DNA from 2 places in the Streptomyces griseochromogenes genome. Region 1 is predicted to be linked to the other one. Evidence: riboswitches for the same ligand, from Rfam matches in the RefSeq annotation. Region 1 holds a riboswitch; the other holds the start of a gene.
What was found. A riboswitch is a leader RNA that binds a small molecule or an ion and turns the genes downstream of it on or off. The one in region 1 is predicted to bind guanidine.
Positions count from the first base shown of each region.

Region 2: another riboswitch for guanidine. It lies ahead of sugE (quaternary ammonium compound efflux SMR transporter SugE); the one in region 1 lies ahead of AVL59_RS19760 (MBL fold metallo-hydrolase).

Region 1 covers NZ_CP016279.1:4,657,297-4,664,988, reverse strand. Annotated here, with positions in the region: gene AVL59_RS19770 (FAD-dependent oxidoreductase) at 1-829, opposite strand, end outside; gene AVL59_RS19765 (PP2C family protein-serine/threonine phosphatase) at 1,271-2,368, shown strand; guanidine-III (ykkC-III) riboswitch at 2,490-2,557, shown strand; gene AVL59_RS19760 (MBL fold metallo-hydrolase) at 2,570-3,448, shown strand; gene AVL59_RS19755 (XdhC family protein) at 3,490-4,632, opposite strand; gene AVL59_RS19750 (xanthine dehydrogenase family protein molybdopterin-binding subunit) at 4,625-6,757, opposite strand; gene AVL59_RS19745 (FAD binding domain-containing protein) at 6,754-7,692, opposite strand, start outside.
Region 2 covers NZ_CP016279.1:9,683,998-9,691,689, forward strand. Annotated here, with positions in the region: partial or broken gene AVL59_RS42190 (HNH endonuclease) at 1-315, opposite strand, end outside; gene AVL59_RS42195 (HNH endonuclease signature motif containing protein) at 312-950, opposite strand; gene bcp (thioredoxin-dependent thiol peroxidase) at 1,097-1,564, opposite strand; gene AVL59_RS42205 (DUF3618 domain-containing protein) at 1,657-1,986, shown strand; gene AVL59_RS42210 (GroES family chaperonin) at 2,109-2,411, shown strand; guanidine-III (ykkC-III) riboswitch at 2,468-2,539, shown strand; gene sugE (quaternary ammonium compound efflux SMR transporter SugE) at 2,575-2,895, shown strand; gene AVL59_RS42220 (transglycosylase domain-containing protein) at 2,910-5,483, opposite strand; gene AVL59_RS42225 (ABC transporter permease) at 6,646-7,446, shown strand; gene AVL59_RS42230 (ABC transporter permease) at 7,496-7,692, shown strand, end outside.

The DNA of each region.
Region 1 (7,692 bases):
GGTCCAGGCGTACGTCGAGGAGTTTGACCTCGTCCCACGAGCCGAGGGCGTCCGCTCGGTCGGCGATCCAGGGCACGGCGGCGGCGAAGTCGGCCATGAATCGGTCGAGTCCGGCGGCGCGGCGCCGTGTGTCGGTGCCCTTGGGGATGAGCGCGGCGCACTGCCAGTAGTCGCCGCGGTCGATCATGGCGGTCAGGAAGCGGTCACCGGCGCCGCCGACGAGTCCGCGCGGGTCGCCCTCGTGCCGCGGCAGGCGGAACCACCAGGCGTCCATCGGGCAGACGAAGCGGCGCAGTCCCAGCTCCGGCCGGGAGCGGGCCAGTGAGCCGCGGCCGTCGCAGGCGACGGTGAGGACGGCCCGCAGCTCGCCGGCGCGGCCGTCCGCGGTGCGGTAGCGCACCCCGGCCACCCGGCCGGACTCGACGAGGAAGGAGGTCGCCTCGGTGCTCATCCTCAGGTCGAAGGACGGTTCGCGCCGGGCCTCGTCCACGAGGAGGTCCAGCAGATCCCACTGGGGCACCATCGCCACGTAGTTGTAGGGGCCTCGCAGCACGGTGAGGTCGGAGATCGTGACCGGTGAGCGGCCGGCTCCGACGGGCAGCTGGACGGTGCGTACCCGGCGCTGCGGCAGCCGGGCGAAGCGCTCGGCCAGACCCAATTCGTCGAGCAGCGCGAGGGTTGAGGGGTGGACGGTGTCGCCGCGGAAGTCACGCAGGAAGTCGGCATGCTTCTCCAGGACCGTCACCGCGACTCCGGCCCGGGCCAGCAGCAGGGCGAGCACCATGCCCGCGGGGCCGCCTCCCACCACACAGCATGTGGTCCGTTCCATGGCAGTCCTGCCCTTCACGAGACCATTAATTCATCGGTCGATGAATACTATACTCCACGCCGCGCCCGCGCACCGGCTCCGGACCGAAGTCGCGGGGCGAGGCGCCGTGTGCGGCAGGGGCGACGAACGGGCGGGACGAACATGCCGCCAGGTGGAGCAATCACCGGTGCGCCGAGGCCCGGCGCTGGAGGCTGGACCTCTTGTCGGGGTCGTGTGACAGGAGTCCGCAGTGCGAAGGCCGCGTAAGCCGAACCGTCGGGCATGCCGTGCCCCCGCAGGGCACGTCTTCCGGGCCGCTCTGGCAGCTTCCACGGCTTCCGCGCGCAGGAGCGACTGGTGAGGAACGGGCGCGCCGTTCGGGAGCCCGAGGCCGAGATGGCCGCACGGACTCGGCTGTCCGCGCCTCCGGGGTGGATGCGATGGCTTCCGATCCTGTACGTCATGGCCCTTCTGGCGGTCGAACCCCTTACGCCGGTGGACTGGCCGGTGAGCTTCGCACTGATCGCCGTACCTCTGGTGGCCGCGTTCGCGCACGGGCCCCTGGTGGTCGCCGGCGCCACGGTGTTCGCCGTGCTCTTCGAAGGAGTGCTGGCCGGTACTCCGTGCTGCGCGGGCCGGTCCGTCGGGTACCTGTGGGACCGCCACTACGTGGCCTCCTACATCTGCACCGCCTTGGTGGGTGCCCTCGGCACGGTCCTGGCCTCCCATCGGACCCGCCGTGAGCGCACGCTCGCCGATGTGCGCTTCGTCGCCGAGATCGCCCAGCGCGTCCTGCTCAGACCGGTTCCGCGCCGGATCGGCAACCTTCTCCTGGAGAGCCTCTACCTCTCCGCCGCCGCGGAGGCACGCATCGGCGGCGACCTCTACGAGGCCGTCCCCACCTCGTACGGGGTCCGTCTGCTCATCGGCGATGTCCGCGGCAAGGGTCTGCTCGCGGTCGAGACCGCCGCCGCCATGCTCGGCGCGTTCCGCGAGGCCGCGCACGACGAACCCGACCTCGCCTCCCTGGCGGACCGCGTGGAGACGAGCATGGACCGCAGGGCGGACCGGCTCGGCGGAAGCGAGCTGGGCGAACGGTTCGTGACCGCCGTCTTCGCCGAGATCCCACCCGAGGGACATGTCGTACGCGTCGTCAACTGCGGCCATCCGCCGCCCATCCTCATCCGCCGCGACGAGGCGCGTGAGCTGGACCGAGGGCGGTCGGGCCCTCCGTTGAACCTCGGCATGCTCGTCGACGACCCCTATCAGGTCGACGTCTACGACTTCCGTCCTGGCGACCAGATCCTGCTGTACACGGACGGCATCACGGAGACCCGCGACTCCTCCGGCTCCTTCTACCCCCTTCTCCAGCGCCTCCGTTCCTGGGGCCCCCTGCCGCCCCGGGAGCTGCTGGAGCAGCTCCACCACGACCTGCTGGCCTACAGCCACAACCAGTTGCAGGACGACACCGCGGCGCTCACGGCCTGTCTGCTCGCCGAGGAACCATCCGTGCCGCATCCGCCGCGGGCCGGGTCGGGCGAGGGCGCCGAGCCGTGTTGACGCCGGCGGGTGTCACGGCCCGCACGGCGGTGTTCCGGACTCGCCGGTGACGGCCGGATGCCAGGGGATCGGCGCGGGCCGCCGTCCGGTCTCACCCGCAGGACGGCGTGGTAGCGTCCCGTCGGAGGCTCGGACGTGCCTGCCCCGGACGAGATGTGCGCCGTACCCGGCCCGCCAAGACGACGCACGCGCGGAGGCATCGTGGACGCCCGTACGCGGCTGATCGACTTCACTGGCGCCCCTCCACGGGCGCGCCCGCTGGACGTGAGGTGGATCCACGGCTCGCCGTCGGCGAAGCACAACACCGACCCGGACATCCAGGTCCACGCGTACGACGAGCACACCTTCATCCTGCGGCAGAACATGGCGGTCCACTACGAGGCGCCGTTCCTGTTCCTGCTGTGCGGAAACGAGCGGGCGGTGCTCATCGACACCGGCGCCACCGAGTCCGCCGAGTTCTTCCCGCTGCGCCACGTGGTCGACGGGCTCCTCGCGGACTGGCTCGCCCGGCATCCCCGGGAGGACTACCAACTGCTCGTGCTGCACACCCACGGGCACGGTGACCACATCGCGGGCGACGCCCAGTTCGCGGGCCGCCCCGGCACCACGGTGGTCGGCGCCGGCCTTTCCACCGCCTGGCGGTACTTCGGGTTCGACACGGACCCGGACGCCGTCGCCGTCGTCGATCTGGGCGGCCGGGAGCTGGAGTGCCTGGCCACGCCGGGCCACCACGAGGCGGCGGTCACCTACTACGACCCGGCCACCGGCCTCCTGCTGACCGGTGACAGCGTCTATCCGGGGCGGCTCTACATCCAGGACGTGCCCGCCTTCGCGCGCAGCATCGACCGGCTGATCGAGTTCGCCGACAGCCGGCCGGTCACCCATGTGCTCGGCTGCCACATCGAGATGACGACCGAACCGGGCGTGGACTATCCGGTCCGCACCACCTACCAGCCCGACGAGCCCCCGCTCCAGCTGCCGCCCGCCCGCCTCCGCCGGATCCGCGAGGCGCTCACCGGCCTCGGCGACGACCTGACCCGGCGCGCCTACGACGACTTCGTCCTGTGCCCGCACTCCTGAGCGGCCGGGAGGGACCGCCTCCCGGCCGCTCGGGCAGCCGCTCAGGCGGCCGTCGCACCGCCGTGTCGGTCCCGGTCACGGTGGATCGGTGTGTTCGTGCCGGTCAGGGGAACGCCCGTCCCGCCGCGCCTGGCGGCGACGATCTCCGCCACGATCGACAGGGCGGTCTCCTCCGGGGTGCGGGCGCCGAGGTCAAGGCCGATCGGGGACCGCAGCCGGGCCAACTCGCGCTCGGTCACGCCTTCCTCCCGCAGCCGCCGATGGCGTTCCTCGTGGGTGCGGCGCGAGCCCATCGCACCGACGAACGACACCGGCATCCCGAGGGCCGCCTTCAGCAGCGGTATGTCGAACTTCGCGTCGTGGGTGAGCACGCACAGGACCGTGCGGGCGTCGGTCCCGGTGCGGCGCAGGTAGCGGTGCGGCCAGTCGACGACCACCTCGTCGGCGTCGGGGAAGCGGGCAGGTGTGGCGAAGACGGGGCGGGCGTCGCAGACGGTCACGTGGTAGCCGAGGAACTTGCCGGCCCGCGCCAGCGCCGACGCGAAGTCCACCGCGCCGAAGACGATCATGCGCGGGGGCGGCACGTTCGACTCGACCAGCAGGGTGAGGCCGCCGGGGCAGTGCGAGCCGTCCTCGGCGATGTCCACGGTGCCGGTCCGCCCCGCCTCCAGCAGCGCCCGGGCCTCGGCGGCCGCCGTCCGGTCCAGCTCCGGGTGCGAGCCGAGAGCGCCCTCGTAGGTGCCGTCGTCTCGCACCAGCAGGGCCCGGCCGAGCAGTTCCGCCGGCCCGCGGGCGACCCGGGCCAGGGCGACCGGTTCGCCCCGGCCCGCGGCCGACAGGGCCGACGCCGGGACGGTCCGGGCGGGCGCGTGCCCGCCCAGCGGCGTGATCAGCACATCGATCGTCCCGCCGCAGGTCAGTCCCACGGCGAAGGCGTCCTCGTCGCTGTAGCCGAAGTGTTCCGTGACGCTCTCGCCCGTCTGGAGCGCCTCCCGGCACAGGTCGTAGACCGCGCCCTCCACACAACCGCCGGACACCGAGCCGATGACCGTGCCCGCGCTGTCGACGGCGAGGGCGGCGCCGGGGCCGCGCGGCGCGCTGCCGCCCACCGCGAGCACGGTGGCGACGGCGAAGTCCCGGCCCTCCTCGGCCCAGGTCAAAAGCTCCTCGGCGATGTCAAGCACGGGGTGCCCCGGCCTGGATGACGCGGTCCGGCCGGATCGGCAGGCTGCGGTGGCGTACGCCGGTCGCGTGCCAGACCGCGTTGGCGACGGCGGCGGCCGCACCCACGATGCCGACCTCGCCGATGCCCTTGATCCCGACCGGGTCCCCCGGGTCCGGGTCGTCGATCCATTCGGCCTCGATGTGCGGCACGTCCGCGTGCGTGGCCACGTGGTAGCCCGCGAGGTCGGCGCCGACATGGCCGCCGAAGGCACGGTCCCGGACGGCCTCCTCGTGCAGGGCCATGGAGATGCCCCAGATCATGCCGCCCACGAACTGGCCGCGTGCGGTCAGCGGGTTGACGATGCGGCCCGCCGCGAAGATGCCGAGCATGCGCCGCACGCGCACCTCGCCGGTGTCGACGTCCACGGCCACCTCGGCGAACTGCGCCCCGAAGGAGTGGCGTTCGGCGGGGGCGAGGGCGCCGATGGCCTCGGTGGTGTCCGACCGTACGGTGATGCCCTCCGGGGGGATGTCGCCGCTCAGGGCCAGCCTGTCGCGCAGTTCGCCGGCCGCGGCGGTGACCGCCCAGGACCAGGAGCGGGTGCCCATGGACCCTCCGGCGATCATCGCCGGTCCGAAGTCGCTGTCGCCGATGCGCACACGGACGCGCTCCGGGAGGACGCCGAGGGCGTCCGCGGCAACCAGGGTGAGGGCCGTACGGGCTCCGGTGCCGATGTCGGCCGCGGCGATCCGGACGGTGAAGGTGCCGTTCGCGTGGGCGGTCACGGTCGCCGTGGACGGCATGGCGCCCGCGTGGAAGGAAGCGGCCGCCATGCCGGTGCCGAGCAGCCGGCGGCCGTCCTTGCGTACGCCGGGACGCGGGTCCCGGTCAGCCCAGCCGAACCTGCGGGCACCCTCCCGCAAGCACGCCGGCAGATGGCGGCCCGAGAACGGCAGGCCGGAGACCGGCCCCTTGTCGGGTTCGTTGCGCAGGCGCAGCTCGATCGGGTCGATGCCGCACTTCTCCGCGAGTTCGTCCAGTGCCGCCTCCAGCGCGAACGACCCCGGCGCCTCGCCCGGGGCACGCATCCAGGTCGGGGTCGGTACGTCGAGTCGTACGACCCGGTTGGCGGTGTGGTGGGCGTCGGCGTCGTACATCACCCGCGCCACCCCTGCGCTCGGTTCGATGAACTCGTGCACGGTGGAGGTGAGGCTGAGCGAGCGGTGCTCCAGTGCGCGCAGTCGTCCGTCGGCGTCGGCACCGAGCCTGACACGCTGGGCGGTGGGGCTGCGGTAGCCGGCCAGCGAGAACATCTGACGGCGGGTCAGGACGACCCGTACGGGGCGCCGCAGGACGGTCGCGGCCATCACGGCGGCCACCTGGTGGGCACGGACGCCCTTGCTGCCGAAGCCGCCGCCGACATGTTCGGAGCGCACGCGCACCGAGCCCGGGTCGAGCGAGAAGAGGCTCGCGAGCTCACCGACGACCCAGGTGGCGCCCTGGTTGGAGTCGACCACGTCGAGCCGGCCGCCGTCCCAGCGGGCGGTCGCCGCATGGGGTTCCATCGGGCTGTGGTGCTCTTCGGGGGTGGTGTACTCGGCGTCCACGACGACGGCCGAGGCGGCCAGTTCGGCGTCGAGGTCGCCCTTCTCCGTCACCGCCGGCACATGGCTGTCCAGCGGGTAGGCGTCCGGGCGCTCGCCGGTGAAGTCGACGTCGTGGGGCTCCTGTTCGTAGTGCACCACGAGCGCCTCGGCGGCCTCCCTGGCCTGCTCGGAGGTCTCGGCGACGACCAGCGCCACCGGCCAGCCCAGGTGCGGCACCCGGTCGTGCTGGAAGACGGCGCAGGTCGGGTCCGGCTTCGATCCCATCAGGCCGGCGTAATCGGTCTCCAGGCGCAGCGCGTTGCGGTGGTCCAGAACGCCGAGGACGCCGGGCATGGCGAGGACGGTGGCGGTCTCGATGGAGCGGATGCGGCCACGGGCGACCGTGGACAGCACCAGCCAGCCGTGCGCCAGGTCGGCGAAGGGGATCTCGCCCGCGTAGCGGGCCGCTCCGGTGACCTTGTCCCTGCCTTCCACGCGGGTGTGGGCGATGCCGACGGAGGGTGTCGGCGTGGGTGTCCCGGTGGTGAGGGTGGTCATCGGGCGGCCTCCTCGGCGAGTTCGGTCAGCACGGCCACCATGAGGTTGCGCATCAGGGTCACCTTGTATCCGTTGTGCGGCAGCGGCCGCGCGCCCGTCAGCTCGGCGTCCGCCGCGGCGGCGTAGGTCTCGGGGCCGGACGGCGCACCGGTCAGGACACGCTCGGCCGCCACGGCCCGCCAGGGACGGGAAGCGACTGCACCGAGGGCAAGGCGCGCTTCACGGACGACGCCGTCACGGATGTCGAGCGCGGCGGCGACCGAGCCGATGGCGAACGCGTACGAGGCTCGCTCGCGCACCTTGCGGTAGCGGGAACGGGCGGCGACCGGGGTGGGCGGCAGTGCGACGCCCGTGATCAGCGCGCCCGGGGGCAGGGCGGTCTCACGGTGCGGGGTGTCGGCGACGGGCAGGTAGAACTCGCGAAACGGCAACTTCCCCGGTCCGTCCGCGGTTTCGTAGTGGACGACGGCGTCGAAGGCGGTGAGGGCGACGGCCATGTCCGAAGGGTGTACGGCCACGCAGTGGCCGGACGCGCCCAGGATCGCATGGTTGTGGTGCTCGCCCTCGACGGCCGGGCAACCGCTGCCGGGGACTCGCTTGTTGCAGGGTTTGGTGACATCGGTGAAGTAGCCGCAGCGGGTGCGCTGGAGCAGGTTCCCGCCGACCGTGGCCATATTGCGCAGCTGCCCGGACGCGCCGGCCAGCACCGCCTGCGCCAGCACCGGGTAGCGGCGCCGGACTTCGGGGTGGGCGGCCAGGTCGCCGTTGGTGACGGTCGCGCCGATGCGCAGGCCGCCCTCCGGCGTGGATTCGATCTCGTCGAGCGGGAGTTCACGGATGTCGATGAGCCGGGCGGGACGTTCGACGCCGCTCTTCATGAGGTCGACGAGGTTGGTGCCGCCGCCGAGGAAGCGGGTGTCCGGATCGGCGCCGAG
Region 2 (7,692 bases), 5.0 Mb from region 1:
GTCATGGGCTTGCCGAGCCACTCCGGCTCGACCCCACAATCTGCGCACCGTTCCGGTACTCCCACGTCCCGGAGAGCACGACGCAGCAGCGCGGTGTCCGTTCGGCGCTTGCCCTCGTGACGGACCAGGATGTCCTCAGGGCCTTTCGCGTTGTGGCTCCGCTTACCGCGCCGGTGCCCCTGCCCGCTTCATGAGATATCGCCGGAGGTTGGCGTACGACCGCACACCCAGAAAGGCGATGGCCTCGTCAACGTCGGAGCACTGTGCGGCAGCTTCTTCCAGCCGCTCGCGGGTGTACTGCACACCGCTGCTCATCGGGCACCCCTGCCACGCCCCCGGTAAGTGTCCGTTACAGAATGGCAGTTGGGGCAGAGGAAGCGCAGGTTGTCGATGCGGTTGTCCCGCCAGTTGCCGTCGATGTGATCGACCTCCAGCGGCAGCGGCTTCCCCCGCCACACCGCCTCGATTCCACACAGGGCACAGCACTCTTCCAGGCCCTGGGCGAGCAGCGCTTGCTTGAGACGATCGCTCGGGACTCGCCGGGCCTGAGTGTCCCGCAGCTCGACGAGCACGGCTTCTGCCGTCCGACGAGGCCTGGCGTCGACACCTCGCGGTGGCACCTGGAAGTGCGAAGTATCGATCCCATACGCCTTGATCCGCCGACTGATTTGCGTGTGGTGACCGCCCACGACCTCCAGCCCGAGCCGCCGCAGTACCTCGCACATGTTCGTGGAGGCGGCCACCGCCTGCTCAAGGATTTCCCGTGTCCACCTCACCCCCTCCCGCTCGAAGTGCGACACATCCACTCCCAGCTTCCTCATCCGCCCGAGCACGTACCGCCGCGTCGAGCTCTTCGGGTCCACCCCTAACCGCTCCAACGCCTCCGACAGCGTCCGCGCCCCGCGAGCCGCCTCCTCCAGCCGCTCCTTGGTGTACGCACTGGCCCCCATCGAGTCCCCCTCCGTTCCGGCTGCGCATTCGCAGCTCGCACGGAGTAACTAACCGTTTATCGGACAGTCACGCCCGGAATGGAAACAGCCCGCGCCGGGGCATCCCGGCGCGGGCTGTTCAGCAGGAGGAAATTGCCCTCAGGGACTCAGATCCCCAGGTCCTTGATGATCTTGGCTACGTGGCCCGTCGCGCGGACGTTGTACAGGGCCCGTTCGACCTTGCCCTCCTCGTCCACGACGACCGTGGAGCGGATGACGCCCATGTACGTCTTGCCGTAGTTCTTCTTCTCGCCGAAGGCGCCGTAGGCGTCGAGGACCTTCTTGTCGGGGTCGGCGAGGAGGGTGACCTTCAGGGACTCCTGCTCGCGGAACTTGGCCAGCTTCTCCGGCTTGTCGGGAGAGATGCCGATGACGTCGTAGCCGGCGCCGGCCAGGAGGGAGAGGTTGTCCGTGAAGTCGCAGGCCTGCTTGGTGCAGCCGGGGGTCAGGGCCGCGGGGTAGAAGTAGACGATGACCTTGCGGCCCTTGTGGGAGGAAAGGGACACCTCGTTGCCGTCGGCATCCGGGAGGGTGAAGGCGGGGGCCACGTCCCCGGGCTGGAGTCGCTCGCTCATCGGTCCAGCGTAACGGGGGGCGTTGCGGCGCGGCGGGGGGTGGAGCTGACAGACTGTCCAGGACAGCATCAGGAGACTTCGGAGGCCGTACGGTGGCGGACACGTCGGACACCAGAACCCCGGCGCAGATCGAGGCGGACATCAAGCGCCGCCGTGACGTGCTGGCCGAGACGCTCGACGAGATCGGGGTGCGGGTGCATCCGAAGACGATCGTCGGGGATGCCAAGGCCAAGGTCGTCGCCAATGTCGATCACACGGTCGGGCGGGCTTATGTCCAGGTCAATCGGGTGGTGAGTGAGGTGCGGGCGCAGTTCGTGGACGAGGAGGGCGCGCCCAGGCTGGAGCGGGTCGTCCCTGTCGCGCTTGTCGTCGTGGGTGTGGTGGGGCTGCTCGCCCTCGGGTCACGGCGGCGCAAGAGCTGACAAGGCGGAGTCGAGCGGGTGGTCCTGGGTCGTACGGGCGGGTCCGAGGCAGGTAGGTTCGAGGCGTGAGCGCCAACAGAAACCAGCAGAGCAACCCTCAGCACGACAAGCTGCCCATTCGGATGCTGCATGACCGGGTGCTGGTCAAGCAGGACACGGGTGAGGGCGAGCGGCGGTCGGGCGGCGGCATCCTGATTCCCGCGACCGCGGCGGTCGGGCGGCGGCTGGCCTGGGCCGAGGTCGTCGCGGTCGGGCAGAACGTGCGGACGGTGGAGCCCGGCGACCGTGTTCTGTTCGACCCGGAGGACCGTGCCGAGGTCGAGGTGCGGGGCGTGGCGTATGTGCTCATGCGGGAGCGCGATCTGCACGCGGTGGCCGCGGACCGGTTCGAGGGCGGCGAGGACTCCACCGGCCTGTACCTCTGATTCGGTCGATTCGATGGCCGATGGGGGCTGGTGACTGTTGTCACCAGCCCCTTTTGTCGTCCCTTTGCTATGTTCGAAGGAGCCCGACGAGACGCGCCGTACCGGGATGCAGGCAAAGACGACGCACCGAAGAAGAGTCGTTCTCGTCTCGGAGGTGTTTGTCGTGGCCTGGGTGCTGCTTGTGGTCGCCGGTCTGCTGGAAGTGGGCTGGTCGATCGGGATGAAGTACACCGACGGATTCACCCGGCTCGTGCCCAGTGTGCTCACCGGTGCCGGGATCGTCGCCAGCATGGTGTTGCTGTCGTACGCCGCGAAGTCCCTGCCGATCGGTACGGCGTACGGCGTGTGGGTGGGGATCGGGGCGGCCGGGGCGGCGGTGCTCGGCATGGTGGTGCTGGGTGAGCCGGTCACCGCCGCCCGGATTTTCTTCGTCTGTCTGCTGCTGGTCGCCGTGGTGGGGCTGAAGGCGACCAGCGGTCACTGAAGGTCGCTAGCCGGTCACTGTGGTTGGCCCGCTGTGACGCCGCCGTCCGTGGTGCCGACGTCGGTTCCGCCGTCGGTGGTCGTGCCGCCCCCGTCGGTACCGCCTGGTGCGCCGCCGCCGGTGGTCGTGCCACCGCCGTCGGTACCACCGGGTGTGCCGCCGCCCGTGGTGGTGGTGCCGCCGCCGTCGGTGGTCGCACCGCCGTTCGTCGTGGGGGTACCGCCGGTCGTGCCGCCGTTGGTGGGGGTGCCGGTGGTGTCACCGCCGGTCGTGCCGTGGGTCGGCTTGCCGCCGTCCGTGGGGGTGCCGGTGGTGCCGCCGTTGTCCTGGGTTCCGGTGGTGCCGGGTGTGGACGGGGCCTGCGAGGGGGGAGCCTGGACGTCGGCGCCCTGCTGGAGTTCTAGGTCGAAGTCGGAGACCGGCTTGCCCTTGAGTGCGTTGCGGGTGAACTGGGCCCAGATCTCGGTGGGTGCGCCGCCGCCGTTGATGCGGGGCAGGCCCAGTGCGCCGTAGAGCGGTTTGTGGCCGGCGGTGACCGGGTCCTGGCCCATGACGGAGACGACGGTGGCGAGTTCGGGGGTGTAGCCGGCGAACCAGGCCGCGGTGTCCTCCTCGGCGGTGCCGGTCTTGCCCGCGGCGGGGCGGCCGGCCTCCTGTGCCGCGGTGGCGGTGCCGTTGTCGACCACGCTCTGCAGGACGGAGGTGGTGGTGTCGGCGGCCTCGCGGCTGACGGCCTGCTTGACCGGCTCGTCGGGCAGCTTGACCTGTTCGGTGCCCTCCTTGGTGATCTTCTCGATCATCGTGTACGTGCCGTGCCTGCCGTGGTTGGCGAGGGTCGCGTACGCCTCGGCCATGTCGAGGACGCTGGCGGTGGCGGTGCCGAGGGCGATGGACGGGTAGGGCTGGAGGTCCTTGGTGTCGGAGGGGATGCCGAGGTCGACGGCGGTCTGCTTGACCTTGGCGGGGCCGACGTCGACGGCCATCTGGGCGTACACGGTGTTGACCGACAGGTCGGTGGCCTTGCGGACGGTGATGTCGCCGTAGGACTTGGAGTCCTCGTTCTCGGGGGCGTAGGGGCCGCCGCTCCAGCCTTGTACGGGGCGCTTGTTGGTGCCGTCGTAGTAGGTGTTGGGGCTGACGGTCTGGCCGTCCTGGGTGGTCGAGCCGTTCTGGACCGCGGAGGTGAAGACGAACGGCTTGAAGGTGGAGCCGACCTGGAAGTCACCGCGGGTGGCACCGTTGGTGTACTGCTTCACGTAGTCGATGCCGCCGTACATGGCGACGACCTTGCCGGTCTTGGGGTCGACGGAGGCTCCGCCGGCGCGGACGTTGTTGTCGACCTTGTTGTTCTTCTTGTCCAGCTTGGACATCAGCCGGTCGTTCACGGCCTTGACGAAGGCGTTCTGCTTGTCCTTCTGGAAGGTCGTGGTGATGCGGTAGCCGCCCAGGGCCAGCTTGTCGGGGTCGATGATGTTGTTGGTGGTCAGGTAGTGCTTGACCGCCTCGACGAGGTAGCCGCGCTGGCCGGACAGGCCGGTGGAGACGGTCTGTTCCTTCGGCATGGGGAACTTCATGCCGGTGCGCTTGGCCTCGCTGAGCCAGCCCTTCTTGACCATGCCGTCCAGGACGTAGTTCCAGCGGGCGAGGGCCGCGGACTTGTTCTCGGGGTGGGCGACGACGTCGTACTCGCTCGGGGCGTTGACGAGGGCGGCGAGGTAGGCGGCGCGGGCCGGGTCGAGGTCGGTGGCGTCCCTGCCGTAGTAGGCCTGGGCCGCGGCCTGGATGCCGTAGGCGTTGCGGCCGAAGTAGCTGGTGTTGAGGTAGCCCTCGAGGATCTGGTCCTTCGACTTGTTCTGGTCCAGCTTGATCGAGATGAAGAATTCCTTGGCCTTGCGGGTGATCGTCTGTTCCTGGGCCAGGTAGTAGTTCTTCACGTACTGCTGGGTGATGGTGGAGCCGGACTGCTTGCCCTTGCCGGTGGCGGTGTTCCAGCCGGCGCGGAGCATGGCCTTGGGGTCGACGGCGGACTCGGTGTAGAAGTCGCGGTCCTCGGCGGCCAGGACGGCGTGCTGGGCGTCCTTGGAGATCTGGGCGAGGCTGACGCTCTCGCGGTTGATCTTGCCGTCGCGGGCGAGCTGGGAGCCGTCGGCGTAGAGGTAGACGTTGCTCTGCTTGGTGGCGAGGGCGTTGGCCGGCGGGATCTTCACGAGCGAGTAGCCGAGGAAGAAGAGGCCGACGATCAGCAGGACGCCGATCACGAAGGTGCCGAGCACCATGCGCCAGGTGGGGATGAGCCGGCGCCAGCCGGTCCGCTTGGGCCGCTTGGGCTTCTTGCCGCCCTTGCCTCCGCCTCCGTCGCCGCCGCTGGCCGCGAGGGCGGCGGGTGCGTCGGCGGGGCCGGCTTCGGGGGTGCGGTTGGTGGGGGCGGCGCCCGGGGTGGCGCGGCCGGTGGAACCGGTGCCCGAAGGGGTGGAGCCGGTGCCGGGGTTGGCGCGGCTGGTGGAGCCGGTGCCCGAAGTGGTGCGGTCGGTGGGGGCCGTGCCCGGGGTGGCGCGGCCGGCAGCGGCAGCGGCACCCGCACCCGCCATACCGGCCTGGGCTGCCTTGGCGGCGCCGCCGGCCGCGGCGGCCTGGGCGCCCTTGGCCGCTCCGCTCGCCTTGCCGGACTGGGTCGGCCGGGACGGCGGCTGGGCCGGGCCGGCCTGCTGCGGGGCCTTGACGCGGCGGAGGACCTGGGTGCTCTCGGGCGCCGGGGCGTCCTTGGCCGTCTGCGGGGTGGCGGCCGCCTTGGCGGTGTCCGCCTTCGGGGTCGCGGGCGCCTCGTCCGGCTTGATGCGACGGAGGACCTGGGTGCTCTCGGGCGCCGGGGCGTCCTTGGCCGTCTGCGGGGTGGCGGCCGCCTTGGCGGTGTCCGCCTTCGGGGTCGCGGGCGCCTCGTCCGGCTTGATGCGACGGAGAATCTGGGTGCTCTCGGACGCCGGGGGCTGCTCGGACTCCTGAGGCTTGGCGCTCCCCTGGGACTCCCTGGACCGCTGAGGTCCGACGGAGCCCTTGGGCTTCCCGGAGACCGGGGAGTCGTCGGACCGCTGAGGTGCCGCCGGGCCCTGAGGCTTCCCGGACTTCTGGGCCGGCGTTTCCGGGCGCTTGGGCCGCTGGGACGCCTCGGCCGCCGGGGGGCTCTCATCCGAGTGGCCGTCCGTGCCGGTCCGTCCCGCACGGCTCGCCTGAGCGGCCAGCGCCGCCCGACGTGCCCGCGCCGCCTGCACCGAACCGGTGCCCGTACCACTACCGGCACCGGCACCGGCACCGGCACCGGGAAGCGTCTGGTCCCCGGACGTCCGGTCCGACCGGGCAGCGGAACCCTCCCGGTCCTGATCCCGGCCCCGGCCCTCGCCCCGACCGTCCTGGTCGTCCCGGGAACCCCCTCGGCCCTCGGTCACGTCCTCGCGGTTGCTCGGGCCCCCCTGCTCTCCGGGCCCTTCAGCCGGCAGCGGTTCTTTCGGCGCTCCGCCTTCGTTCTGCTGCGGCTGCGGCTCGTCGCTCATGTCGTGCACGGACTCCTGTTTCGCGTCGTACGTTTCCCGTACGCCTCGTACGCCTTCTGCGCCCCCTGTTTGAAGACTCTCGCACCTGGCGTTCCGTTCCCGGTTCCGGTCACGCTTCCGGCACGGAAAATGCGTGGCCGGCTGCCGGGCCTCCGGACTAGGCTCCTGCGCTTCGGTGTCGAGCGGTCCAGGGAGGTCGACTGCTGTGGGCGCGGGACGGTTGTACGTGGCCGTCGCAGCGGGCGGATTCAGACGGTACGCGACGTATCGGGCGGCGACTGCGGCAGGGGTGTTCACCAACACGGCCTTCGGGCTGATTCTCGTGTACACGTATCGCGCGCTCTGGGACGAGAAACCACACCTCGGGGGGTACGACCAGGCGCAGATGCTGACGTATGTGTGGCTCGGTCAGGCGCTCTTGTCGACGCTCGCGATCGGGGGCGGCGGCGTCGAGGACGAGTTGATGGAACGCATCCGTACGGGGGACGTGGCGATCGACCTGTACCGGCCCGCCGATCTTCAGCTGTGGTGGCTCGCCGCCGATCTCGGCCGGGCCTTCTTCCAGCTGCTGGGGCGGGGGGTGATCCCGTTCGCCTTCGGCGCCCTGTGTTTTCCGGTGTACCTGCCCAGGGACGCGGGCACCTGGGCGGCCTTCTTCATCGCGGTGCTGCTGGCGATGGTGGTCGGCTTCGGGATCCGTTTCCTGGTGGTGCTGAGCACGTTCTGGCTGCTGGACGGCACGGGTGTGTCTCAGATGGTGTGGCTGCTCGGGTTCTTCTGCTCGGGGATGCTGCTGCCGCTGAACGTCTTCCCGGGCGCACTCGGCGAGATCGTACGGGTCCTGCCGTGGTCCTCGCTGCTGCAGGCGCCGGCGGACATTCTGCTGGGGCACGCGGATCCGCTGGGTACCTATCTGTTCCAGGCGGCGTGGGCGGCGGCGCTGCTGGGCGTGGGCCGGCTGGTGCAGTCGGCGGCGACGCGGCGGGTGGTGGTCCAAGGTGGGTGAGGGCAGCAGGCTGGTGGCGGGCGCGCGGACCTATTGGCTGATCGCGGGCATGTGGGTGCGGTCCACGATGGCTTATCGGGCGTCCTTCGTGATGACCACGTTCGGGAACTTCGCGGCGACCTTCTTCGACTTCGTCACGATCATGCTGATGTTCTCGCGGGTGGACGCGCTCGGTGGCTATTCGCTGCCGGAGGTGGCGTTCCTGTACGGGCTGTCCGGCGTGTCCTTCGGGCTGGCCGATCTGGT